One region of the Sphingopyxis sp. BE259 genome, then DNA from elsewhere that is predicted to be linked to it. Evidence: riboswitches for the same ligand, from Rfam matches in the RefSeq annotation. Region 1 holds a riboswitch; the other holds the start of a gene.
The links. A riboswitch is a leader RNA that binds a small molecule or an ion and turns the genes downstream of it on or off. The one in region 1 is predicted to bind cobalamin.

Region 2: linked by a shared signal. The riboswitch ahead of J2X44_RS02485 (TonB-dependent receptor domain-containing protein) and the one ahead of J2X44_RS13045 (TonB-dependent receptor domain-containing protein) in region 1 are both predicted to bind cobalamin.

Annotation. Positions count from the first base shown of each region.
Region 1 covers NZ_JAVDWM010000001.1:2,700,386-2,706,101, reverse strand. Annotated here, with positions in the region: gene cobO (cob(I)yrinic acid a,c-diamide adenosyltransferase) at 1-422, opposite strand, end outside; gene J2X44_RS13045 (TonB-dependent receptor domain-containing protein) at 422-2,266, opposite strand; cobalamin riboswitch at 2,443-2,663, opposite strand; gene J2X44_RS13040 (acetyl-CoA C-acyltransferase) at 2,716-3,864, opposite strand; gene J2X44_RS13035 (acetyl-CoA acetyltransferase) at 3,869-5,098, opposite strand; gene J2X44_RS13030 (class I adenylate-forming enzyme family protein) at 5,100-5,716, opposite strand, start outside.
Region 2 covers NZ_JAVDWM010000001.1:506,366-512,081, forward strand. Annotated here, with positions in the region: gene J2X44_RS02475 (DUF1636 domain-containing protein) at 1-359, opposite strand, end outside; gene J2X44_RS02480 (hypothetical protein) at 359-907, opposite strand; gene J2X44_RS02485 (TonB-dependent receptor domain-containing protein) at 907-2,856, opposite strand; cobalamin riboswitch at 2,999-3,185, opposite strand; gene J2X44_RS02490 (S41 family peptidase) at 3,440-4,909, opposite strand; gene J2X44_RS02495 (RlmE family RNA methyltransferase) at 5,025-5,716, opposite strand, start outside.

The DNA of each region.
Region 1 (5,716 bases):
TCGTAGCGCAGCACGATATTGAGCTCGTCGGCGATCACCATCGCATAGGACGGATCGGCGATCATCCGTTTGACCTCGTCCCACGCGGCGCGGGTGACCGTGATGTCGCGCGCGCGGTCCTGCGTGTCCCAGGTAAAGCCTTCGCCCATCGGTTTGAATTCGATCAGGTCGGGAAAGCGGTCGAACACCGCTTTCTCGCCCGTCGTCATCGCCCCTTTGACGAATTGCACCACGCCGACCTTCATATCGTGACCGATAGCGCGGATCGCCATGCCCAGCGCCGCCGATGTCTTGCCCTTGCCGGGGCCGTTATGGACGATAACCAATCCTTTTTCGACCGTCTTCGCCGCGACCTTCTTGTTCTGCGCCGCCTGGATCTTCTTCATCCTGGCATTATGCTCGGCGTCGGTGCGCGGCTTCATCAGAATCGCGCCCGCACGCCGCCATAGGCCGCGCGGCCGTAGGTGCCATAGCCCGACGCGGTGGCATAATCGGCGTCGAACAGATTATCGACGCGGCCATAAAGCTCGATCCGATCGGTGACCGCAAGGGACGCGCGCACGCCCGCAAGGGCATAGCCATCGAGCCGCACGCTGTTCGCCGCATTGTCGAAACTGTCGCCGACCATCGTGATCGTCGCGCCGGTCGACAGGCCGAACGACCAGTCATAATCCGCCGACACGCTGATCGCGTGCGCGGCGCGGCGGGGCAGGCGCTTGCCGTCGAACGCCGGGCGTCCCGAGCGGTCGCGGGCATCGATATAGCTGTAGGATGCGGTGACATTGACCGCGTCGACCGGCCGCAGCGCCAGCGTCGCCTCGATACCTTTGGCGCGAGTGCGGTCGATATTGCCATAGGTGAAGGTCGCATTGTCGAAATTGATCTGGTCGGTGGTGTTGCGCAGGAAGGCGGTGAGCGACACCAGCGCGCGGCCATCGGCGAGGTTCTGATCGATGCCGATGTCATAGCTTTTCGACCGTTCGGGGCGCAGCGCGGCATTGCCGCTGAACGCATCGTAAAGCTGATAGAGTGAGGGCGCCTTGAAGCCTTCGCCATAGCTCAGCCGGACATTGGTCGCGCCATCGTTGGGCGTGTAGTTGGCGTTGGCGCCCAGCGTCGTGGCACCGCCGAACTGGTTGTGGTCGTCGTGGCGCACCCCGCCGGTCAGCGACAGACCGGTAAACGGCTGGACGATGCCCAGCGCATAGACGCTGTCGATATTGGCGCGCTGGCTGTCGGTCGAACCAAAGCCGAAGAAATCATAATCGGGGCGCTCATGCTCATAGCCGAAGATCAGCTTCGCACTGTCGCTCGGGGCAACGACACCCTGATATTCGAAGCGCAGGTTGGTGCCCGAATAGCCGTAATCGGGGGCGGTTCCGCGGACAAAATAATAATCGCGGTCGTTGCGTAACCAGGTCACCGCCGCGCGGCTGGTAAAGCGGCCGTCGAACAGGGCGAGGTTCAGCCCCGCATAGCCGACATATTGGTCGAGCTTGGCGACATCGGCGCTATCGGCGGGCGCGCCGAAGAAGCTATCATAAGCGAGGTCGGCAGTGATGTAATAGCCGCGCAGGTCGAGGCTGAGTGCGTCGCTGAACGCGACCTTCAGCCGCGCGTTGCCGGCGAAATTCTTGTACCCATCCTTCTCGGTGCCGACCGCGGCCGACGAGATGCCGTCAGTGCGGAAATAGGCGCCGCCGATGCCGCCAGACACGCGCCCGGCGGTGCCCGATACATCGGCCTTGGCAGTGAGGGTGTCGCTATAGCCATAGTCGGCCGAAGCGTTCGCGGCAAAACCCTCGGCGGGTGTCGCGGTCATCAGGCTGACCACGCCGCCGATCGCCTGGCTGCCATGCACGACCGAGTTCGAACCGCGCAGCACCTCGATCCGGTCGATGTTGCCAGTCAGCAGATGGCCGAAATCATAACCGTCGCCGATGCCGCTGGGGTCGTTGACCTTCACGCCGTCGATCAGCACCAATGTCTGGGTCGTTTCGGCGCCGCGCAGCGAGATGCCCGCCACCGATCCGGCGCCGCCGGTGCGGTTGAAGCGGACGCCGGGGGTGGTGGCGAGCAGATCGACGACATCGACCGACTGGCGCCGTTCGATCGTATCGGCATCGATGATGGTGATCGCCTGCCCGACCTCGTCGCGCGGTTGTTCGATGCCCGACGCGGTGACGACGATATCGTCGGCGGTTTGGGCAAAAGCCGGCGTCGCTACAGCAAATGCCAACAAGGAAATGGTCGCAAATTTGAACATGGGAAACCCCCGCACGCCGGCAACGAAGGCGGAGCCTGCCGAAACGCGCGCGCGATCGACCCATGCTGGCGTCGCAAGTGGCGTTTATGCCTGCAACCCCGGCACCGAAGCGGCTCCAGCCGCTTGGTCGTCGCTCGACGGAAGTGTCCGTGCCGCGGCCTTTCCCTGGGCCTTGGCAGTGAGCGACCCACGCCGGCAGGTCTCCTGGCTCGCGGGTCAGGGCTTGATGCACGCCTTCCCAGGTCACCCCAGTGGCTGTCCGGATCAGATCCGGACGGTGCATCGCGCTCGCCGCTTACAGTTGCAGGGACAGCCTCGGCTTCGGGGGTTCGGCAAGAACCCCATCACCGCGTTCCCATTTTAAGCCCTTTCGGGCACCGGCGCGATCTGTGCGGGGCGAACCCCGCACGCGCCGCCCATAGCGGAATGGCGGGCGGGCGCAATCGGCTTTATTGGCGCTGGACGATCATCGCGGCGCCGACGCCCATCGCGCCGGTCAGCACGACCAGGCCATATTTGCCGCCGCACGCATCGAGTGCGTCGAGCAGGGTCGAGGTCAGGATCGCGCCGCTCGCGCCCATCGGATGCCCCTTGGCCAGATGCCCGCCGCTCACATTGACCCGCACCGGGTCGGCGTCGCGGTCGCGCAGGAATTTGGCGATCGTGACGGCAAAGGCCTCCATGAATTCGATCCGGTCCATATCGGCGAGGGTCAAACCGGCGCTTGCGAGCACCTTGTCCATCGCGATGAAACCCGCAGTCAGCGACGCGGCGGGGTCGCCGCCGCTTTCGGCAAAGGCGACGACGCGCGCGCGCGGCGCGGTGCCAAGCCCAGCGCTGCCGATCAGCGCGAGGGCTGCGCCGTCGCAGATCGGCGGCGCGTGCGCGATGCTGTGGAGCGGCTCGAACGTCTCGCCCGCAAGCGCGTCGGAATATTGCTGCTGCAATTTGCCAAAGGCAGGCGGCGCGGCGGCGAGCGATTCCGCGGTGGTTTGCGGGCGGATGCACTCCTCGCCGGTCAGCGGGCCGGTGGCGATGCGGGAGTATTGGAGTGCGGGGTCGGTGTCGGTCTGACCGGCTTTTTGTTGCGAGGCGAGGGCCACGGCATCAAGGTCGGGGCGGGTGATGCCCTCGGCGTTCGCGAGCCGGTCGGCGGCGAGGACGGGCGGCACAAAGCGCGCCCGCGGCGGCAAGCTGTCGTCGGTGTAGAAAGCGGCGCCGTCGCTCAGGAATGGCGTCGCGCTCATCGACTCGACGCCGCCCGCGAGGATGCAATTGGCTTCGCCGCTCGCGACTTTCGCGACCGCCTGGCCGATCGCCGACAGGCCCGATGCGCAATAATTGTTGATGCTGTGAGCGGCGGTCGTGTCGGGCAGGCCCGCGTGGAGCTTCGCGAGCATCGCGATGTGCCCGCCTTGCGCGCCGCTCTGCGTCACGCAGCCGAGGATCAGCGCCTCGGGCACAAAATCGCCGCAGCGTGCGGCGAGCGCCGCCGCCTGCTGGCGGACCAGTTCCTGCGGGGTCAGTCCGGCTAGCCCGCCATCGGGGCGCGCCTTGCCGCGCGGGGTTCGCACGGCGTCGTAGAGAAAGACGTCCAACCGATCAGACGCCGACGACGAAACTGACCGCGGTCGTCGCGCTGCCGCCGACGTTGAAGGTCGCAAAATTGCGCGCGCCCCCGACCTGATAATCGCCCGCGTTGCCGGTGACCTGCCGCCAGCCGTCGAGCAGCATGCGGACGCCGGTGGCACCGACGGGATGCCCCAGCCCGATCAGCCCGCCTGACGGGTTGACCGGCAGCTTGCCGCCGAGCGCGATCGTGCCGTCCTCGACCGCGCGCCAGCTTTCGCCGGGTTTGGTGATGCCGAAATGGTCGATCGCCATATATTCGGTGATCGAGAAGCAATCATGCACCTCGACCCCGTCGCAAGCATAGATGTCGGGCATCTCGGCGCGGCGGAGCGCGTCCATCATCGTTTTGTGGACGCTGGGGAAAACATAATCGCCGCCGCGGCTGTCCGCGACCTTGGTGGAATAAAGCAGCGGCGCGGTGGCATGGCCCCAGCCCTTGATGCGCGGGATACTTTCGATTGGAATGCCGCGGCGCTTCGCATAGGCTTCGGCGACCTCGCGCGAGGCGAGGAAGATCGCGGCGGCGCCATCGGTGACCTGCCCGCAATCGGACTTGCGAAGCGATCCCTCGATCAGCGGATTGACCTCGTCATTCTCGCCCAGATGGTCGTCGGTGACCGCCCAGCCGCGCGTCTGCGAGTTCGGGTTCTTCTTGGCATTGGCGAAATTGTTCGCCGAAATGCCGCGCAGATGCGCGCGATCGAGACCGAAGCGTTCCTCATATTCCTCGGCAACGCGCGCGAACATCCACGGCCACAGGTAGCGCGCTTCCTGCGCCTCACGGCCCGCCCACGCGGCGGCGCCGAGATATTCGGCGGCGCGCTGGCCGGGGACGTTGCGCATCAGTTCAATCCCGAGCACGAGGGCGAGGCCATAGCGTTCGGCCTCGATCTCGGCGGCGGCGGCGAGGATCGCGATGCTGCCCGACGCGCAGGCGGCTTCATGCCGCGACGCGGGGATGCCCGCGAGATCGGGGTGGACATGGCCGAAGAAGCCGCCGAGCTGGCCCTGGCCCGCGAAAAGCTCACCGACGAAATTGCCAACGTGGGCGGTCTCGACTTGCTTGGGCTCGATGCCAGTCGCCACAAAGGCGGCTTCCGCAACGTCGCGGAACAGCTCGAACAACCCGCCACCCTCGCGTTCCATGTTGCGGGCAAAGTCGGTCTGCGCGCCGCCGAGGATGAAGACGTCTTTCGCCATGTCAGGCTTCCTTTTCCAATGTGGCGATCGCCTGCTCGCGCACTTCACTGCGCATCACCTTGTTGGTGACGTTGCGCGGCAAGGCGGCGAAGCGGAACAGGCGTTCGGGCAGTTTGAAAACTGCGAGGTCGTGTCTGCGCAGATAGTCGGTGACTTCGCCGATCCCGACATCGTCGGCGCCGCGTGGCACATAGGCCAGGCCGATGCGCTCGCCCATCGTCGGATCGGGCAGCGAGAAAACGCAGGCCTCGGCGAGCAAAGGATGCCCGCCGAGCAGCTGGTCGATTTCCTCGGGTGAAATATTCACCCCGCCGCGGATGATCAGATCCTTGCAGCGCCCAACGAAGCGGTAGAAGTCGCCGCCCCCGGCGATCTCGAACAGGTCGCCGGTGCGGAACCAGCCGTCGTCGGTGAAGGCTTCGGCGGTTCGCTCCGGGGCGTTGTGATAGCCCTCGAACAATGTCGGTCCCCGAATCTGGAGTTCGCCCGACACGCCGTCCGCCTCGATCGGCTCGCCGCCGCCGGGCGAGACGAGGCGGCTTTCGATATTGGGGGCGCGGCCTTCGCCATAGGGGCGCTGATAGGTGCCGCGCCGCGGAAACAGGCTCGCGCGCTTGT
Region 2 (5,716 bases), 2.2 Mb from region 1:
TTGACGCCCTCGGGCCACAGCGCATAGGCGACGCGGCCATCGTCGCTCGCGGCATAATGCACCGCATAGTCGAGGATGGCGCGCGCCGCGTCGGCGTCGGCATTGAACCGGCCCAGCACATAGCTGATCTTGTCGGGCGCGCGCAGATGGACGGCGCAAAACTCCTGACACGCGAACAGACAGGGCATCTGCTGCACCGCGATCCCGGCGTAGCGCGGGTCGGCCGCCTTCGCGCCCTGCAACGCCTCGACCAGCCGCGCGCCGCCGCGCACGCCGCCGGCATCGACCGGCGCCGCGGCGCTGTGGCGGCAGCTGTTGCAGACCACCACCGCCGGTCCCGGATCGACGCGGGTCAGCATCAGACGATGCTTGCCGCGGGCTGCGGCGGCGCCGGAACGCCTGCCGCGACGAGCGCGCGATAGAGCGCATATAGTCCGATCAGGATCGCGCCGTTGCGGACAAATTGTTCGACGAGCAGGTCGGGCGCCATCGCGGTGTGCAACCCGCCGAGCACTAGCGCCCAGCCGACGATGATTCCCTTGAACGCGGTGAAACCCGCCGCATAAGCAAGGCTCAGCCGCGCCGCGACCGACCGGTAATTCAGCGCCCGAACCGCGGCATAACCCGCGAGCACCGATCCCACCGCCGCGGTGCCGAGCGCAAAGCCCCACGCCAGGGTGCTGCCGTCGCGCGGGTAGCCGAGCACGAAGAACCCTACGCACTGGCTCGCGAGCCACGCGAGCAGCATCAGCGCCACGCCCTCGCGGCGGCGCATATGCACCGCCGCGAGGGCCGCGAGCGCGGGAAAGGGCGTCGCGCAGGCGAGCGCCAGCGTCGTCGCGGTGCTCGCCGCGGTCAGCAGCGCCACCCACAGCGCCGATGCGCCGCGACTCGACAGCGCGGCCATCAGAAGCGCCCCCGGATGCCGGTATAAACGCTACGTCCCAGCGAACCGTAACGGAATGCGGTCATATATTGCTCGTCGAAGATATTTTCGGCGCGGGCGAACAGCTTGACCCTATCCGACAGCGCGAACTCGGCGCGCAAATCGACCAGCGTATAATCGTCGAGCCGCGTCGCATTGCTCGCATTGTCGAAACTCTTGCCCGACCAGCGCACGGCCGCTCCCAGGCTGAGCCCGAAGTCGAAGGCGTAATTTGCCGAGGCGTTTGCCGTGTCGCGCGGCCGCCGCGGCAGCCATTTGCCGAAATTGGCGGTGCCGGGCGAGCGATCCTCGGCGACGACCCAGCTGTAATTGCCGTCCACCGTCAGCCCGCCGAGAGTCAGCGCCGCCGATGCTTCGATGCCATGCGCTTCGGCGCGCGCAACATTGAGATAATAGCCGAAGCGCCGCGCCGCCGGATTGCCGGGAACGAAACACAGCGGATCGGTGGCGGTCGCCGAACAGCTGTTGAAGATGATCTGGTTCGTCGTCGTGCGGTCGAACCAGGTCGCCCCGATGACCAGCTGGCGACCGAGCAGATGTTGTTCGATGCCCGCTTCCCAGCCCTTGGCGGCTTCGGGATCGAGGCTGACGTTGCCGAATTCGCTGAACAGCTGGAACAGGCTCGGCGCCTTGAAACCCTCGCCATAGCTGGCGCGCAGCACGGTATCGGTCGGCAGCCGCCACACGCCGCCTGCTGCGAACAAAGTCTGTCCGCCATAACGGTCATGGTCGTCATAGCGCACCCCGCCATTGAGCGTCAGCCCATCGACCGGTTCGACGCTCAGCTGGCCATAGGCGCTCGTGATTTCGGCCTCGCCGCGCGCGAACGCAGGCAGCGGGGTCGACAACGATGCCGCGGGCGACCGGCTGCGAAAATCGGACCGCTCATTCTCGGCCCCGAAGATCGCCGAAATGCGGTCGCCGACCGCGAAACTGCCCTGATATTCCCAGCGTTTGTTGCGGCCGTCGGCCTCGAAACTTTGCGGCCGGGCGCGGGTCGGGTTGAAATTGTCGCGGTTGGTGTCGGTGTAGCCGTAAGCGATGCGGTTCTGGAACCGCCCATCGGCGAGGGCGAAATTGACCCCCGCATAGCCGACGAACTCCTTGTTCAGCCCATAGTCGGCGCTGTCGGCGTTGAAGCCGTCGAATTGCACCCGTCCGCTGGCATAAGTGCCGCGAACCTCGACGCTGACATTGTCGGCGAGCGCCAGTTCGGCGCGGCCCGACAGAGTGTGGTTGCGATAGCCGTCGCGTTCGACCCCGCCGAACGCTCTGGCGTGCGACGAAATGCCGTCGGTGGTGAAGCGCTGGCCGCCGATCCGCCAGCTGAGCGGGCCGGTCTGGCCACCGATCGCGGCGCGCGCGCTGACCGTGTTGCGCGATCCCGCTTCGATGTCGAAACTGCCTTCAAGCGCCTTCTCGGGCGATGCGGTGACGATATTGACCACCCCGCCGATCGCCTGGCTGCCCCACAGGATCGACTGCGGCCCGCGCAGCACCTCGATCCGCGCGATGTCGCCGACCAGCAAATTGGTGAAGTTGAAGCCGCCGCCGGTCGACGACGGATCGTTGAGCTTCACCCCGTCGATCACGACGACGCTATGGTCCGATTCGGCGCCGCGGATACGCAGCGATGTCGATGTCCCATAACCGCCGTTACGCGAGATGCTGATCGCCGGGGTGCGGAGCAGCAGTTCGGTGACGCCAATATCCTGCGCGCGGTCGATCGCGGCCTTGTCGAGCACCGCGATCGCGGCGGGAATTTCGTCAAGGGTCAGCGGCGCGCGGGTTGCGGTGACAATGATGGTCTCGCCGTCGGCGGCGACGGCGTGCGCTGCCTCGTTGGCAAGCACGGGGGAGGACGCCGCCAGGACGGCGAGCGAAACGGAAACACGAAAAATGCGATTCATCTTGGTAACCTTGTCGACAACACCGCGCGCACGCGGGATCGCTGTCTGGGCCACCGGGCGCACGACAACGTCCCCGCGCGAACGCGGTTCACTTTGTCGTCATGCGGGTTCACCCCCGTCCGCTCGGTGCACCCTGCCCGCGCGAAAGACGACGGCGACGGGCAGGTCTCCTGGCTTGCGGGTCAGCGCCGGATCGGCCGCCTTCTCGGGACAGACAGTCCCAATGGCAATTGGCCGATGGCTCGCCGCGTACAGTTGCAGGGGCAGCCGGGGTTTTCCCGTTCCCTCTTAGTCCCCGTCGCCGGGGAACCTGTCGCTTGGCGCCCGTTAGCTTGATTTCGGGGTGGCGGTCAATCGCTGCTCTCGAGGCTGCGTGGATTCAGCGTAATATCCCTCCCCCTTCATGGGGGAGGCAGTGAGACTTGGCAGCTTGCTGCCTCGTCGCAGCGGTGGGGGTGCGCCCTCGATCCGAGACGATGGCGCAAGGACGCACCGTCACCCCCATCCAACTTCGCCTAGCCACATTCGTGGCAAGGCTGCGTATCCTTCCCCCATCAAGGGGAAGGGGGGCATCACCCCGGCCCTAAAACAGCCCCGGCAGTTCGCGCTGCGCGGCGCTCGGCTCGTCGGTGACCAGCATTTCGGGCTCGGCCTGTACGCGGACATTGCTGCTCTGGGCTGCCGGACCGACGCTGGCCTCGGCGATCCGCGTCGTGCAGCTGCGGCCCGCCAGGAAATCGATCGCGGCGCGCACCGATGCTTCGCGCGGATCGCCCAGCGGCAGGGTCAAATCGTCGCCTGCGGCGCAGCTGTTGGCGATCTTCGGTGCCAGCCCGCCGTAATAGTCGCTCGCGCCGGTCGCATTGCCGGTGGCGAAGGCGACGACGCGCATCCGGTCGTCGCACTCGGCCTTGTCGAGCGCGATCTGGCCGACCGGCTTGCCAAAGGTGTTGCTGCCGACCAGCGTCATGTTGGTGCCCAGATAGGGCAGCATCGAATTGATCACCAGTTCGCTGGCCGATGCGGTGGATCCGGTGCCGATAAAGGCGATCCGGGTCGGCGCAATCGATTCGGGCTGCGGGTTAAAGAAATGGCGGTCGTTTTCGACCGACTTCGAGGCGCGAAAATTGGTCTGCGAATAAAGGTCGCTCGACGTGCGGTTGTTGCCGAGCAGGTCGCCCATCAGTTCGGCGGTCGAAACCAGCCCGCCGCCATTGTAACGGAAATCGATGATGACGTCGGTCACCCCCTGATTGCGGAAATTCAGGAAGGCGGCCCGCAATTGCGGGTTCGCCGACGAGATGAAGGTGCGGAGATTGAGGTAGCCGTAATTGCGGCCGCCCTCGGTGATGATTTTCGCCCCGTAGCGGTCCGAAATCGGATCGAGATCATAATCGGCCTTGGCGACGGTGACGTCGCGGGTGCCTGCCGCATCGTTGATCCGCAGCACGCGGGTGACGCCAGGGTCGTTCGGTCCCAGCGCATTGGTGATGCCCGCGGTGCCTTCGGCGGCGACAATGCTCGAAATGCTGCGGATATTGCCGCTGTTGCTGCCGATGCCGATAATCGCCGTGCCGCGATCGATCCCCGCAGCAAAGGCGGGCGCGGTTTCATAGGCCTCGGCGATCAGCACGCGCTGCCCCGCGGGGTCATAGGTCAGGCGGATACCGAACCCGGCGCTCGACCCGCTGGCGAAAAACGCGTTCTCCTCGGCGATCGAGGTGATGTAGGTGAAAAAGCGGTCTTTGCCGAGCGCGCGCGCCGGAGCGACCAGCGCATCGATATAGGATTGAACGTCGGTGTAGCTTGCCGGGCTGACCCCAGTGGCGACGTCGCCGGGGAACAAATACCATTCGTCGATCACCGCCTTGGCAAAGCCTTGGCGCGCCGCGAGGCCGCAGCTCGCCGCCGGGGTAGGCGAAGGGGTCGGGGTGACGGTCACCGGTCCGCCGCCACCACCGCCGCCGCTCGAACTGCCGCCGCCGCCGCACGACGCCAGCACAAACGCCGAGATGGTCAACAGGGCGATGGTTTTTTGCGACCGATGCTTCATCGATTGTCCTTGGAAATAAGCGCGATACGCTGCCGTGTCGGTGCAGATACGGCAGTCATCGCCTTATGTATGCGCGATTAAATTGCCCCGCAATGAACTTGGGCCGATGCCGGGGTCAGCGCGTGTTTTCGTCGCCGGTTTCGGCCGCATCGGCGGCGCTACGGCCCTTGAAACCCTGGGCGATCACATAGAGCTCGGGCGAACCCTTGCGGCTGGCGGGCGGCTTGGCGTGCTTGACCGTGGTGAAATGCCTTTTCAGCAAGGTCAGCAGGGTGTGATCGGCGCCGCCGGCAAACACCTTGGCGACGAACGCCCCGCCGGGCAGCAGCGTCTGCACCGCGAAATCGGCGGCGGTTTCCGCCAGCCCGATGGTGCGCAGATGGTCTGTCTGCTGATGACCGACCGTGTTCGCGGCCATGTCGGAAATCACCAGATCGGGGGCGCTGCCCAGCGCTTCGATCAGGGCATCGGGCGCCGCGTCGTCCATGAAATCCATCTCGAGGATTTCGACCCCCTCGATCGGCTCGCACGCCAGCAGATCGATTCCGGCGACGCGCGCGCGGGGGTTGGTCTTGCGCACGACCTGCGACCAGCCGCCCGGCGTGATCCCCAGATCGACGACCGCGCGGGCTTTCTTGATGAAACCGAATTTCTCGTCGAGCTCGATCAGCTTGTACGCGGCGCGCGAGCGATACCCCTCGGCCTGCGCCCGGCGGACATAAGGGTCGTTCAACTGGCGTTGCAGCCAGCGCGTCGACGACACGCTGCGCTTTTTCGCGGTCTTGACGCGGACATGCAGCCCGCCGC